One region of the Streptomyces sp. A2-16 genome, then DNA from elsewhere that is predicted to be linked to it. Evidence: riboswitches for the same ligand, from Rfam matches in the RefSeq annotation. Region 1 holds a riboswitch; the other holds the start of a gene.
What was found. Region 1 has a riboswitch for S-adenosylmethionine ahead of IOD14_RS34060 (aminotransferase class V-fold PLP-dependent enzyme). Riboswitches for the same ligand answer to the same signal wherever they lie in the genome.
Positions count from the first base shown of each region.

Region 1 (6,983 bases):
GGCGCGAGCAGGATGTTGGAGGGCTTGAGGTCCCTGTGCACCAGCCCCTTGGCGTGGATCGCGGCGAGCGCCTCGGCGAGCGCGGCCGCCAGCAGCCGCACCGCGGCCGCGGGCAGCGGTCCGCCGTCGAGCACCGCGTCCCGCAGGTTGGGGCCCGCCACGAACTCGGTGGCCATCCACGGCCGCGCCGCCTCGGTGTCGGCGTCCACGACCCGCGCGGTGTACGTGCCCGCCCCGCCGACGGTCTGCGCGGCCCGGACCTCGTGCCGGAACCGGGCACGGAAGGTACGGTCCCCGGCGTGCTCGGTCCGTACGACCTTCACGGCGAGCCGCGGCCCGCCCCGCGCCTCGGCGAGATACACCTCGCCCATGCCGCCGGACCCGAGTCTGCCCAGGACCTCGTACGGCCCGATGGTCCGCGGGTCCGTCTCGCGCAGCTCCTGCACCCCGTGCTCCCCCTGCTTTCGTACGGCTGCTGAGGGGGAGCGTATACGCGCGCCGGTGGCCGGTACCTCAGACGGCCGGGACGCAGCGGCCGTCCTCGGTGCGGTACGTCCACTTCGCACCGTCCGCGACCAGTTCCTTCACGGCCTTCACAAACCGCTCGACGTGCTCGTCCGGCGTGCCCGCGCCGAAGCTCACCCGGATCGCGTTGAGGGACTTCTCGCCGGGCGCCGCCTCGGGGGCGCCGCACTCGCCCTGGGACTGCGGGTCGCTGCCGAGGAGGGTGCGGACGAGGGGGTGGGCGCAGAAGAGGCCGTCGCGGACGCCGATGCCGTACTCGGCGGACAGGGCGGCGGCGAAGTGGGAGCTGTTCCAGCCCTCGACGACGAAGGAGATCACGCCGACCCGGGGGGCGTCGTCGCCGAAGAGGGACAGCACGCGGACCTCGGGGACCTCGGCGAGCCCTGTCTTCACCTTCTCGACGAGGTACTGCTCGCGGGCCACCAGGGTGTCGAAGCCGGCCTCGGTCAGCGCCCTGCAGGCCGAGGCGATGGAGTAGGCGCCGATGACGTTCGGGGAGCCGGCCTCGTGGCGGGCGGCGCTGTCGTGCCACTCCACGTCCACTCCCCCGTCCTCGCGCCGGGTGACCTTGCGGCTGGCGCCGCCGCCCGCGAGGTAGGGGTCGGCGGCCCTGAGCCAGTCGGCGCGTCCGGCCAGGACACCGGAACCGAAGGGGGCGTAGAGCTTGTGCCCGGAGAAGGCGACCCAGTCGACGTCGAGGTCACGGACGCTCACGGGGTGGTGCGGGGCGAGCTGGGCCGCGTCCAGGACGATCCGGGCGCCGTGGGCGTGGGCGGCGGCGGCCAGCTCGCGGACCGGCCACAGTTCGCCGGTGACGTTGGACGCACCGGTGACGCAGACCAGGGCCGGGCCCTGAGGGTCGCGGTCGGCGAGGGCCTTCTCCAGCGTCTCGACGGCCTGGTCCGGGGTGCGCGGGGCGTCGAGGTAGCTGACCCGGGCGTCCTGCCAGGGCAGCAGGCTCGCGTGGTGCTCGGTCTCGAAGACGAAGACCTGGCAGTCGGCGGGGAGGGCGGCGGCGAGGAGGTTCAGCGAGTCGGTGGTCGACCGGGTGAAGACCAGCTGGTCGTCGTCCCGGCAGTCGAGGAACTCGGTGACGGTCCTGCGGGCGTTCTCGAAGAGGTCGGTCGACAGCTGGGAGAGGTAGCCGGCCCCGCGGTGCACGCTGCCGTAGTAGGGCGCGTAGGCCGCCACGTCGTCCCAGACCCGCTGGAGGGCCGGAGCGCTGGCGGCGTAGTCGAGCGCCGCGTAGGTGACCTCGCCGCCGGTGACGAGCGGGACGGTGACATCACGGCCCAGAACGGGCAGCTGGGAACAAATGGTCTGGGCGGAGGCAGCGGTGGAGACAGACATGGGGGACTCCCGGGCAAAGAGAAAGGTGAGATGGGTGTGCGGAGGCGGGGCTCGGCGCCCTATCGCATTCGCTTGCTCACGGAAGACTCCTCGAACGACCAGGATCCCTGGTTCGTGAGGGATCCGCGCTTGCCGCAGACCTCGCTGCCTACGGCCTGGTCTTCACCCGGGGCACCCCGCCACGGACGGAGGGTTGCCGGACAGTCGGCCGGGGCCTCATGACTGTCACTCATGACCTGGTCAAAAAAAGTACGCGAGGTGATCGTCGTCCCGCAACCCGTGTCCGGATCGCGGGACGACACCCCGCCGGGCGCTAGGCGTTGCTCGCGGCCACCCAGCGCTCCAGGGTCCGCTTCGCCGCCCCGGAGTCGATCGCCTCGGCCGCCTTGTCCATCCCGGCCCGCAGCTGCTCGGCCAGCGTCCCGGGACCGGGCTCCAGGGCCACCAGGGCGGCCGCCGAGTTCAGGAGCACGGCGTCCCGCACCGGGCCCGTCTCGCCGTCCAGGAGCTTCCTCGCGACCTCCGCGTTGAACGCCGGGTCACCGCCGCGCAGGGCCTCCACAGGCACCAGCTCGATGCCGACGTCCCGGGGGTCGAAACTCTCCTCGGTGACCTTGCCGTCGCGGACGACCCAGACGCGGGAGGTCGACGTGGTCGTCAGCTCGTCGAGGCCGTCGTCCCCGCGGAAGACCAGGGAGGAGTTGCCGCGCTCGGCGAAGACGCCCGCGACGACCGGTGCCATCCGCGGATCCGCGACCCCGACGGCCTGGGACCGCACCCGGGCGGGGTTGGTCAGCGGTCCGAGGATGTTGAACACCGTGCGGATGCCCAACTGGCCGCGTGCGGCGCCCGCGTGACGCAGTGCCGGATGGAACTTGATCGCGAAGCAGAAGGTGATCCCTGCTTCCCCGGCCACCTCCGCCACCCGCCGCGGGGTCAGCTCCAGGTTGACGCCGAGCTTCTCCAGGACGTCCGAGGCGCCGGACGCGGAGGAGGCGGCGCGGTTGCCGTGCTTGACGACCGTGGCGCCGGTTCCGGCCACGACGATCGCCGACATGGTGGAGATGTTGACGGTCTTGGCGCCGTCGCCCCCGGTGCCGACGATGTCGACCGTCCGCCCGGGGACCTCGATCACGTTGGCGTGCGCGTACATCGCCCGGACGAGGCCGTTGATCTCCTCGACCGTCTCGCCCTTGGCGCGGAGGGCGACCACGAAGCCCGCGATCTGTGCGTCGGTCGCCTCGCCCTGCATGATCCGGTCCATCGCCCAGGCCGTCGCCTCGGCGCTCTGGTCACGGCCGTACAGCAGGGCGTTCAGCACCTCGGGCCAGGAACGGCCCGCCGCGATGTCGCCTCCAGCGGGGGTCACAGCGCTCATGGGGCCGCTCCAGATGTCGTAGAAAAGTGTCCTCACACCCTATCCAGCGCGGAGCACGGCGAAGGGCCCCGTCCGGTGTTCGGACGGGGCCCTTCGCCTCCGGCGGGCCCGGCGCGTCGGCGCGGGGAGCAGCGCACGGCAAAGGGCCCGTCCGGCGTTCCGGACGGGCCCTTCCACCGCGCGTGGCGAGCGCAGCGACAAGCAGTGATCAGTGGTGGCCGTGGCCGCTCGTGATCTCCTTGTACTCCTCGACGGTCGGCTTGGCGATCTGGGCTTCCTCGCCGTAGTACGCCTCGCTCAGCTTGGCGCGCAGCTTCTCGGAGCCCTTGACCTTGCGCTCGACGCCGTTCTCGTCGACCGTGGCGCCGATCGCGGCCGGCTTGTACTGCTCGTGCGCGGTGAGCGTGTGCAGCTGCTCCTGGCTGAGCGGCTCGTGCACCTCGATGAACTCACCGTGCGGCAGGCGCTTGATGATGCCGGACTCGCGACCGTGCAGCACCTTCTCCTTGTCGCGGCGCTGGAGGCCGAGGCAGATCCGCTTGGTGGCGACGAACGCCAGGACCGGGGCGACGAAGAACGAGACCCGCACGAACCAGGTGATGGCGTTGATCGACAGGTGGAAGTGGGTGGCCCAGAGGTCGTTTCCACCACCGATCAGCAGCACCATGTACCAGGTGATCCACGCGACACCGAAGGCCGTACGCGTCGGGGCGTTGCGCGGGCGGTCCAGGATGTGGTGCTCGCGCTTGTCGCCGGTGACCCAGGACTCGATGAACGGGTAGACCGCGATCGCGACGAGGACCAGCGGGAAGATCACCAGCGGGATGAACACGCCCAGGACGAGCGTGTGACCCCAGAAGTTGATCTCCCAGCCCGGCATGACACGGATCAGGCCCTCGGAGAAGCCCATGTACCAGTCCGGCTGGGCGCCCGTGGACACCTGGTCGGGACGGTAGGGGCCCATCGCCCAGATCGGGTTGATGGAGGCGATCGCCGCGATGGCCGCGATGACACCGAAGACCAGGAAGAAGAAGCCTCCGGCCTTGGCCATGTAGACCGGCAGCAGCGGCATGCCGACGACGTTGTTGTTGGTCTTGCCGGGGCCCGCGAACTGCGTGTGCTTGTGGTAGAAGACCAGGATCAGGTGGCCGACGACCAGGCCGAGCATGATGCCCGGCAGCAGCAGGACGTGGATCGAGTAGAAGCGGGCCACGAAGTCGCCGCCCGGGAACTCTCCGCCGAACAGGAAGAACGACAGGTACGTGCCGACGATCGGCACGGACAGGATCGCGCCCTCCATGAAGCGGACACCGGTGCCGGAGAGCAGGTCGTCCGGGAGCGAGTAACCGGTGAAGCCGGTGAACATGCCGAGGACGAACAGCAGGAAGCCGAACAGCCAGTTGACCTCACGCGGCTTGCGGAACGCGCCCGTGAAGAACACACGCATCATGTGCACGAACATGCCGGCGAGGAAGATCAGCGCCGCCCAGTGGTGGATCTGCCGGATCAGCAGACCACCGCGCACATCGAAGGAGATGTGCATGGTCGAGTTGAACGCCTCGGACATCAGCTGTCCCTGCAGCGGGACGTAGCTGCCGTGGTACTCCACCTCGTTCATCGACGGGTGGAAGAACAGCGTCAGGTACACACCCGTGAGGATGATGATGATGAAGCTGTAGAGGCAGACCTCACCCAACATGAACGACCAGTGGTCGGGGAAGATCTTGCGCATATTGGCCTTGGCCAGGGAGTAGATCCCGAGCCGGCCGTCGGCCCAGTCGGCGACGCGCTCGCCGGCCGGTGCCTTGTCGCGCGAGCGCGACTCGGTGGTGGTCTCAGTGCTCATCCGCGCTCCCAGAATGCAGGACCGACGGGCTCCTCGAAGTCGCCGAGCGCTTCGAGGTAACCCTGGTCGTTCACGCCGATGCGCAGCTGCGGCAGGGCGTGACCGGCGGGGCCGAAGATCACCCGGGCACCGTCGGAGAGGTCGAAGGTGGACTGGTGGCAGGGGCAGAGCACGTGGTGCGTCTGCTGCTCGTACAGGGAGATCGGGCAGCCCACGTGGGTGCAGATCTTCGAGTACGCGACGATTCCCTCGTACGACCACTCGAGCTCGCGCTTGTCCTTGATGTTGTCCGGCTGGATGCGGACGATCATCAGGGCGGCCTTGGCGATCTCGGTCTGGAACTCCTCGTCGTGCTCCTCCAGGCCCTCGGGCTTGGCGAAGGTCAGCGAGCCGACCGCGACGTCGGAGGGACGCAGCGGCTCGTTGGTGTTCATGTTGACGAGCTGGAGGCCCTTGCGCCACATGGTGTGGCGGAGCTTGGTGCCGGGCAGCGGGCCGAGGTCGCGCAGCAGCATGACGCCGGAGAGCGGGAACAGGGCCAGCGCGCCGAACATGGTGTTGCGGATCAGCTTGCGACGGCCGAGCGCCGACTCCTTGGCACCCTGCTTGAAGTCCGCGTGGACCTTCGCGCGGACCTCGGGGGACGCCTCGATCGGGTGACGCTCGTCGGCGATCTCCTCGTCGGACATCAGGGTGCGGGCCCAGTGGACCGCGCCCGCGCCGATCGCGAAGAGGGCGAGACCGAGGGTCAGGCCCAGCGCGAAGTTCAGCGCGTTGATGTGCCCGATCGGGAAGACGAAGATCGACTTGTCGTGGGGGATGCCCACGTACGAGGCGATGAACCCGACGGTGGCCAGCATCGACACCGTGAACAGCATGGCCACCGTGCGCTCGGACCGCCTGGCGGCCCGCTCGTCGATGTCCTGCACCCGGTGCTCGTGGGGCGGGAGGCCGGGGTCCGCGAACGGGTTCTTCTCGTCCGCGACGCCTACCGCGCCGTGCGCGTCCTGCTCTGCGGGCAGGTTCTCTTCTGGAATGTCTTGGCTACTCATGACTTCTTGGCCTTTGCGGTCCGAGCGGCGACCCAGACGGCGATCGCGATCAGCGCGCCGAGGCCGAAGATCCAGGCGAACAGGCCTTCGGAGACCGGGCCGAGACCGCCCAGCTCAAGGCCGCCGGGGCTCACGGTGTCGTCGCCGTTGACCGCGTTCAGGTACGCGATGATGTCCTTCTTGTTCTGCTCCGACAGCGTGGTGTCGGGGAACGACGGCATGTTCTGCGGGCCGGTCTGCATGGCCTCGTAGATGTGCTTCGGGTCGACGCCTTCCAGGCTCGGCGCGAACTTGCCGTGCGTCAGCGCACCACCCTTGCCGGTGAAGTTGTGGCACTGGGTGCAGTTGTCGCGGAACAGCTCACCGCCCTTGGCGATGTCGGCACCGTCGGGGCCGTACTGCGCCTCGGTCGGGATGCTCGGACCGGCGCCCAGCGAGGAGATGTACGCGGCCAGCTGGTCGATCTCGGCCTGCGTGTAGATGACCTTCTTGCGCGGGACCTGCGCGCCCGGCTGCTGGGCCGGCATGCGGCCGGTGCCGACCTGGAAGTCGACGGCGGCGGCGCCCACGCCCACGAGGCTCGGACCGTCGGAAGAGCCCTCGCCTCCCCTGCCGTGGCAGCTGGCGCAGCCTACGGCGAAGAGCTTCTTGCCCTCGTCGATGGCAAGGGACTGGGCGGTTTCATCTGCCTTCGCCTTGTCCGCGGGCGCGAACACGGCGTACAGCCCCCCGGTGCATGCCAGCGCGAGGAGTAGGACGACGAGCGCTGCCAGCGGGTGGCGTCGTCGTGCGGAGAGCTTTTTCACGGATTACCCCGGTGTCAGGATCTTCT
Region 1 is NZ_CP063808.1:7,566,155-7,573,137, forward strand. Features, by position in the region: gene IOD14_RS34055 (serine/threonine-protein kinase) at 1-446, opposite strand, end outside; gene IOD14_RS34060 (aminotransferase class V-fold PLP-dependent enzyme) at 514-1,875, opposite strand; SAM riboswitch class IV at 1,996-2,112, opposite strand; gene trpD (anthranilate phosphoribosyltransferase) at 2,189-3,253, opposite strand; gene IOD14_RS34070 (cytochrome bc complex cytochrome b subunit) at 3,462-5,099, opposite strand; gene IOD14_RS34075 (Rieske 2Fe-2S domain-containing protein) at 5,096-6,151, opposite strand; gene IOD14_RS34080 (c-type cytochrome) at 6,148-6,957, opposite strand.

Region 2 (6,983 bases), 1.7 Mb from region 1:
TCGACATCCTTGGCCTGCTCGAGCAGGGCGGCGGAGACGGCCTCGACAGCCCTCTCGATACCGCGCTTGAGGGCCATCGGGTTGGCGCCGGCGGCTACGTTGCGCAGGCCCTCGCGGACCAGCGCCTGCGCCAGAACGGTCGCGGTGGTCGTACCGTCACCGGCGACGTCGTCCGTCTTCTTGGCGACTTCCTTGACCAGCTCGGCGCCGATCTTCTCGTACGGGTCCTCGAGCTCGATCTCCTTGGCGATGGAAACACCATCGTTGGTGATCGTGGGGGCGCCCCACTTCTTCTCGAGGACGACGTTGCGACCCTTGGGGCCGAGCGTCACCTTGACGGCGTCCGCGAGCTGGTTCATGCCGCGCTCGAGGCCGCGCCGCGCCTCCTCGTCGAACGCGATGATCTTGGCCATGTGAAGTGGTCCCTCCAGGACTGGGGGTGATTCCTTCGGACCGCGCCCGCGCCCGCGACGGACGGCTCGCACACCTCGTGGGTTCCTTCCCCACCTGGCCTGCGGGCCTCACCGACCCGGTCCTTCGTTGTCACTCTCACCTTCAGAGTGCTAACGCCAATGATTAGCACTCGGCATGGTCGAGTGCAAGCGCCTCTCAGGGAACGGCCAGGAACGACAGGGGGTGCGAGGGGTGTGCGAGGGGTGTGGCAGGGGTCCCGGCGGGGCCCCGGGACATGCCGAAGGGCCCGTACCCATGACTCCCCATGGGGTACGAGCCCTTCGAAGAAGAACGAAGAACGACGCTGTTGTTACCCGGCGCGTGCTTCAGCCAGTCGCGAGACGGACCATGTCCGCCTGCGGCCCCTTCTGACCCTGCGAGATCTCGAACTCGACCCGCTGGCCCTCTTCAAGGGTGCGGTAGCCGTCCATCTGAATCGCGCTGTAGTGGACGAATACATCCGCACCACCGTCGACCGCGATGAAGCCGTACCCCTTCTCCGCGTTGAACCACTTGACGGTGCCCTGAGCCATGCCTAACTCCCCTATTACTGGCCCTTGCACGGATCCACACTTCGTGGATCCGGGTCAGACCTCACCCCCCACATGGTTGGGGGCGTGCGCCGGAACGCGTCGACCGCGGCTGAATGTATCTGTCCAACTGCCGTCTGCAACAGGTCAATCGGACGAGAATTCTGGACGGAAGGGGTCCGGAATGTAGCGAGAATTCGCCCGAATTCGGGGCAAGTCGGGCCCCACAAAAGGAGCATAAGACGCAAAGAACCCACACACTTTGGCTACTTCTCGTCGCATCCGAAGTCGGCACTCATATGCGCCCGGCATGAAGGAAGCAGCAGCTTCCCCAACTGTACCGCGCTCAACCATAGAGAATTGCCCCCTCCGCTTCTCTCGCGGAGAGGGCAATCGGATGAACACTCGGTAATTACTGTTACCGAAGGTAATGACCAGTCATACGGTCACCCGCCGGCGACCGCCGGGATGATGGAGACGCCGGCCCCGTCGGGCGTCGCCGTCTCCAGCCCCTGCTCGAACCGCACATCGTCGTCGTTCACGTACACATTCACGAACCGCCGCAGCTTGCCCTGGTCGTCGAGAACGCGGGCGGCGATACCGGTGTGGTTCTTCTCCAGGTCCGCGATGACCTCGGCGAGGGTCCCGCCCTCGGCCTGCACCTCGGCCTGGCCGCCGGTGTAGGTGCGCAGGATGGTGGGGATACGGACGGAAACGCTCATGTTCAGACCTCCGGTCGGATAAGGCTTTCAGGGGGCTCGGGGAGCTGCGCGACCTGCCCCCACCGGCCCGCGGACAGACGACTACGCGAGGCCGGCCTCGCGGAACGAGTCGAGGTTGGGGCGGATGGTCGCGGTCAGTCCCGTACCCGCCACCGCGTCCAGCGTCTTCAGACCGTCCCCGGTGTTCAGCACAACGGTCGTCAGCGAGGGGTCCAGCACCCCGTTCTCGATCAGCTTGCGGGTCACGCCCACGGTCACGCCACCCGCGGTCTCCGCGAAGATGCCCTCCGTACGGGCGAGCAGCTTGATCGCGTCCACGACCTGCTCGTCGTTCACGTCCTCCACCGCACCGCCGGTGCGACGGGCGATGTCCAGCACGTACGGGCCGTCCGCGGGGTTGCCGATGGCCAGCGACTTGGCGATGGTGTTCGGCTTCTGGGGCCGGACCACGTCATGGCCCGCCTTGTACGCGACCGACACCGGCGAGCACCCCTCCGCCTGCGCACCGAAGATCTTGTACGGCCTGTCCTCGACGAGCCCGAGCTTGATCAGCTCCTGCAGACCCTTGTCGATCTTCGTGAGCTGCGAGCCGGAGGCGATCGGCACCACCAGCTGGTCGGGGAGCTTCCAGCCCAGCTGCTCGCAGATCTCGTACGCCAGGGTCTTGGACCCCTCCGCGTAGTACGGCCGCAGGTTGACGTTGACGAAGCCCCAGCCCTCACCGGCCGGGTCGCCGATCAGCTCGGAGCAGAAGCGGTTCACGTCGTCGTAGTTGCCCTCGATGCCGACGAGCTCGCCGCCGTAGATCGCGGCCATGACGACCTTGCCCTGCTCCAGGTCGTGCGGGATGAACACGCAGGAGCGGAAGCCGGCCCGGGCGGCCGCGGCACCCACCGCGCCGGCCAGGTTGCCGGTCGAGGAGCAGGAGAGGGTGGTGAAGCCGAAGGCGCGCGCCGCCTCCAGGGCCTGCGCCACCACGCGGTCCTTGAAGGAGTGCGTGGGGTTGCCGGAGTCGTCCTTGATGTACAGACCGCCGGTCACGCCGAGCTCGCGGGCGAGGTTGTCGGCCTTGACGAGCTGGGTCCAGCCGGGGTTGATGTTGGGCTTGTCCGCCACGTCCGCGGGGACGGGCAGCAGCGGGGCGTATCGCCAGATGTTCGCGGGTCCCGCCTCGATCTGCTTGCGGAGCTCCTCGGTGTCGTAGGCCGAGAAGTCGTAGGCGATCTCGAGCGGGCCGAAACACTCCTCGCACGCGAAGACCGGGCCGAGCGGGACGCGGTGACCGCATTCGCGGCAGCTCAGCGCCGCGGCGGGACCGAGGTCGACGGTCGTGGAGTCGGTGGTGCTTGCAACAGTCTGCGCAGCCATGGAGGCGAGGCCCTTTCTCCTCATCTTCCTCACGACGCACTTCGCCGTGAGACGGATTTGGCACCTTCCCGAGCCGGGAGCCTCGCGGAGACGATCGTCAGTGATCACTACGAGAACCGACTGGAGGGTTGCCGGGGCTTCATCGGGCCGTATCCCTCTGCCCCTCTGGATGAGCGGTATGAAGTTGTGAACGGCGGGCCACCCTGGACATGCGATGGTCATCCGCGTTGTTCAAGACTGTAACCGACGACCAGGACAGTTGAGAGAGTCGTCCGAACCGCGAGATGGATCACAAGTGAGGAGCCGCCTACGTGCTGGAAGAAGTCGAGCGCTGGCTGAGCACCCGCTCCTGGTCGCTGACCGACCGGCCGCTGCACCGGATCATGGCCGCCAAGCAGCGCACCGGACAGCGGGTCAGTGTCGTGCTGCCCGCGCTCAACGAGGAGGAGACGGTCGGTGACATCGTCTCCGTGATACGTCACGACCTGGTGCGTCAGGTTCCGCTGGTCGACGAGATCGTCGTCGTCGACTCGGGGTCGACCGACCGCACCTCGCAGGTGGCCGCCGCGGCCGGTGCCACGGTGGTGCACCGCGACGAGATCCTGCCCCGGCTGCCCGCCCTGCCCGGCAAGGGCGAGGTCCTGTGGCGCTCCCTGCTGGTCACCACCGGGGACATCGTCTGCTTCATCGACGCCGACCTGAAGGAGTTCTCCTCGGACTTCGTCTCCGGCATCGTCGGCCCCCTGCTCACCGACCCCGAGGTCGACCTGGTCAAGGGCATGTACGACCGTCCCCTGGGCGGCGCCGCCGGACAGGGCGGCCGGGTCACCGAGCTCATGGCGCGCCCGCTGCTGAACATGCACTGGCCGCAGCTGGCCGGTTTCGTGCAGCCGCTGGGCGGCGAGTACGCGGCCCGGCGCTCGTTGCTGGAGCAGCTCCCGTTCCCCGTCGGCTACGGCGTGGAGCTCGGCATGCTGGTCGACGCCCTGCACCTGGTGGGTCTCGACGCGCTCGCCCAGGTCGACGTGGGGGTGCGCAAGCACCGTCACCAGGACGGGCAGGCCCTGGGCCGGATGTCCGCCGCGATCTACCGCACCGCGCAGCTCCGGCTGGCCCGCGGCCACATGATCCGCCCGGCCCTGACCCAGTTCGAGCGGGGCGAGACGGGCTTCGAGCCGCGCACGTACTCGGTGGACACGGAGGAACGGCCGCCGATGCGGGAGATCACGGAGTACATGAAAAGAAGGGTCGCGTAGTCCCGCCCGGAGACCGGGGGAACTGCGCGACCGGCCGCCACCGTCCCGCGGCCGAAGGTCCGGCCGCAGCGGACGGGAACGTTTGAGCGGTTGGGTGCCGGGCTAGGTTTCGAGGCATGGCTTCTTCGCACAACGCCCGCGTCCTGGTCGCGTCCAATCGAGGTCCCGTCTCGTACGACGTGGGCGACGACGGCTCGCTGCGAGCCAGGCGCGGCGGCGGCGGCCTCGTCTCCGGCCTGTCGGCGATCGGGCCGGAGTCCGACGCGCTGTGGGTGTGCTCGGCCCTGTCCGACGGCGACCGCGAGGCGGTGCGGCAGGGGGTCGGCGAGGACGGCGTCCGGATGCTCGCGATCCCCGCCGACGTGCACGCGGACGCGTACAACGGCATCGCGAACTCGGTCCTCTGGTTCGTACACCATCTCCTCTACCAGACCCCGCTGGAGCCGACCTTCGACGCGGAGTTCCGGCGGCAGTGGGCGTCGTACGAGACGTACAACCGCGCCTTCGCGGAGGCGCTCGCGGAGGAGGCGGCCGAGGGGGCGGCGGTCCTGGTGCAGGACTACCACCTGTGCCTGGTGCCGGGGATGCTCCGCGAACTCCGCCCCGACCTGCGCATCGCCCACTTCTCGCACACGCCGTGGGCGCCGGTGGAGTACTTCCGGATGCTGCCGGACGACATCGCGGAGCAGTTGCTGCGCGGCATGCTCGGCGCCGACCGGCTCGGCTTCCTCACCCACCGCTGGGCGGACGCCTTCACGGCCTGCTGCACGGCGCTCGTGGACGGGCTCGGACGGACGCGGATCGGGGTGCACGGCCTTGGCGCGGACGCGGACTTCCTGCGCGCCCGCTCCCACGAGGCCGACGTCGAGGAGCGGATCGTCGCCCTGCGCGAGGAGATCGGCGAGGGCCGGAAGACCATCGTGCGGGTGGACCGGACCGAGCTGTCCAAGAACATCGTGCGCGGGCTGCTCGCCTACCGAAGGCTGCTGGAGTCGCGGCCCGAGTGGCGGGAGCGGGTGGTGCACGTGGCGTTCGCGTACCCGTCTCGGCAGGACCTGGCGGTGTACCGGGAGTACACCGCCGAGGTGCAGCGGCAGGCGGAGGAGATCAACGACACCTTCGGCACCCCTGGCTGGACCCCGGTCCTGCTGAATCTGAAGGACGACTTCGCGCGCTCCCTCGCCGCCTACCGGCTGGCCGACGTGGCGCTGGTCAACCCCATCCGGGACGGCATGAACCTGGTCGCCAAGGAGGTGCCGGTGGTCTCCGACGAGGCGTGCGCGCTGGTGCTGTCGCGGGAGGCCGGGGCGTACGAGGAGCTCGGTGACGAGTCGATCGTGGTGAACCCCTTCGACGTGGAGCAGACGGCGGCGGCCCTGCACGAGGCCCTGACGATGCCGGCGCACGAACGGGCCGAACGCGCGAAGCGGCTGGCCGCGGCGGCGACGGCGCTCCCCCCGGCCCAGTGGTTCCTGGACCAGCTGACCGCGCTGACCGCGCTGAACGGGTGAGCATGAACCTTCCTGTGCCCCTCAACTCCGCCGGGCGGGACGGCCTGCGGGCGATCCTCGCGGAGCCGCACCGGGCGGTGATCGGCCTGGACTTCGACGGGACGCTCGCGCCGATCGTGGCGGACCCGGAGAAGGCGTTCGCCCACCCCGAGGCGGTGCCGGCGCTCGCGGCGCTCGCGCCGAAGGTGGCGTCCGTGGCGGTGATCACCGGCCGCCCGGCCGCGGTCGCGGTCCGCAACGGCGGTTTCGCCGAGGTGCCGGGCCTCGAGCACCTGACCGTGCTCGGCCACTACGGCGCCGAGCGCTGGGACGCGGCGACGGGCGAGGTCACGGCCCCCGCCCCGCACCCGGGAGTGGCCGCGGTCCGGGCCGAGCTGCCGGAGCTCCTGGCCGGGACCGGCGCGTGGCTCGAGGAGAAGGGCGGCCGGGCGGTGGCCGTCCACACCCGCCGGGCCGCCGACCCCCAGGCCGCCTTCGACGCCCTCCAGGGACCCCTCACCGACCTGGCCGTCCGCAACGGTCTGATCGTGGAACCCGGCCGCCTCGTCCTGGAGCTCCGCCCGCCCGGCATGGACAAGGGGGTGGCCCTCCTGAAGCACGTGCGCGAGGTCTCCGCCCGGTCCGTGCTGTTCGCCGGCGACGACCTGGGCGATCTGCCCGCGTACTCCGCGGTCGACGAACTGCGCACCGGCGGCACCCCCGGGCTCCTGGTGTGCAGCGGCAGCGACGAGGTGACGGAACTGCGCACGCGGGCCGACCTGGTGGTGGACGGCCCGCAGGGCGTGGTGGGGCTGCTGCGGACGCTGGCGGAGCGGCTCGGCTGACGCTCAGCGCTCCGACCGCCGGGCCTCCCGCACCCTGCGCAGCCGGTTCACCGTGACCGGGTCGAAGGCCAGGGCACGTTCGTCGTCGAGGAGGGCGTTGAGGAGCTGGTAGTAGCGGACCGGGGCCAGGCCCAGTTCCTCCCGTATCGCACGCTCCTTCGCGCCGGGCCCGGCGAATCCGCGGCGCTCCAGCGCGAGCACGTCCCGCTCCCGGCGGTCGAGTTCCGCATGCTCCATGCCCCGACCGTAACGCCCCCCACTGACAAGCGGCCACGGCGGCTGCCGCGGCCGCTTCCGCGCCTACTCCGCCTTCTGCGCG
Region 2 is NZ_CP063808.1:9,291,292-9,298,274, forward strand. Features, by position in the region: gene groL (chaperonin GroEL) at 1-413, opposite strand, end outside; gene IOD14_RS41645 (cold-shock protein) at 780-986, opposite strand; gene IOD14_RS41650 (MoaD/ThiS family protein) at 1,430-1,705, opposite strand; gene thrC (threonine synthase) at 1,787-3,073, opposite strand; SAM riboswitch class I at 3,091-3,249, opposite strand; gene IOD14_RS41660 (glucosyl-3-phosphoglycerate synthase) at 3,385-4,329, shown strand; gene IOD14_RS41665 (trehalose-6-phosphate synthase) at 4,446-5,840, shown strand; gene otsB (trehalose-phosphatase) at 5,843-6,664, shown strand; gene IOD14_RS41675 (DUF3263 domain-containing protein) at 6,668-6,901, opposite strand; gene IOD14_RS41680 (extracellular solute-binding protein) at 6,965-6,983, opposite strand, start outside.
Region 2: linked by a shared signal. The riboswitch ahead of thrC (threonine synthase) and the one ahead of IOD14_RS34060 (aminotransferase class V-fold PLP-dependent enzyme) in region 1 are both predicted to bind S-adenosylmethionine.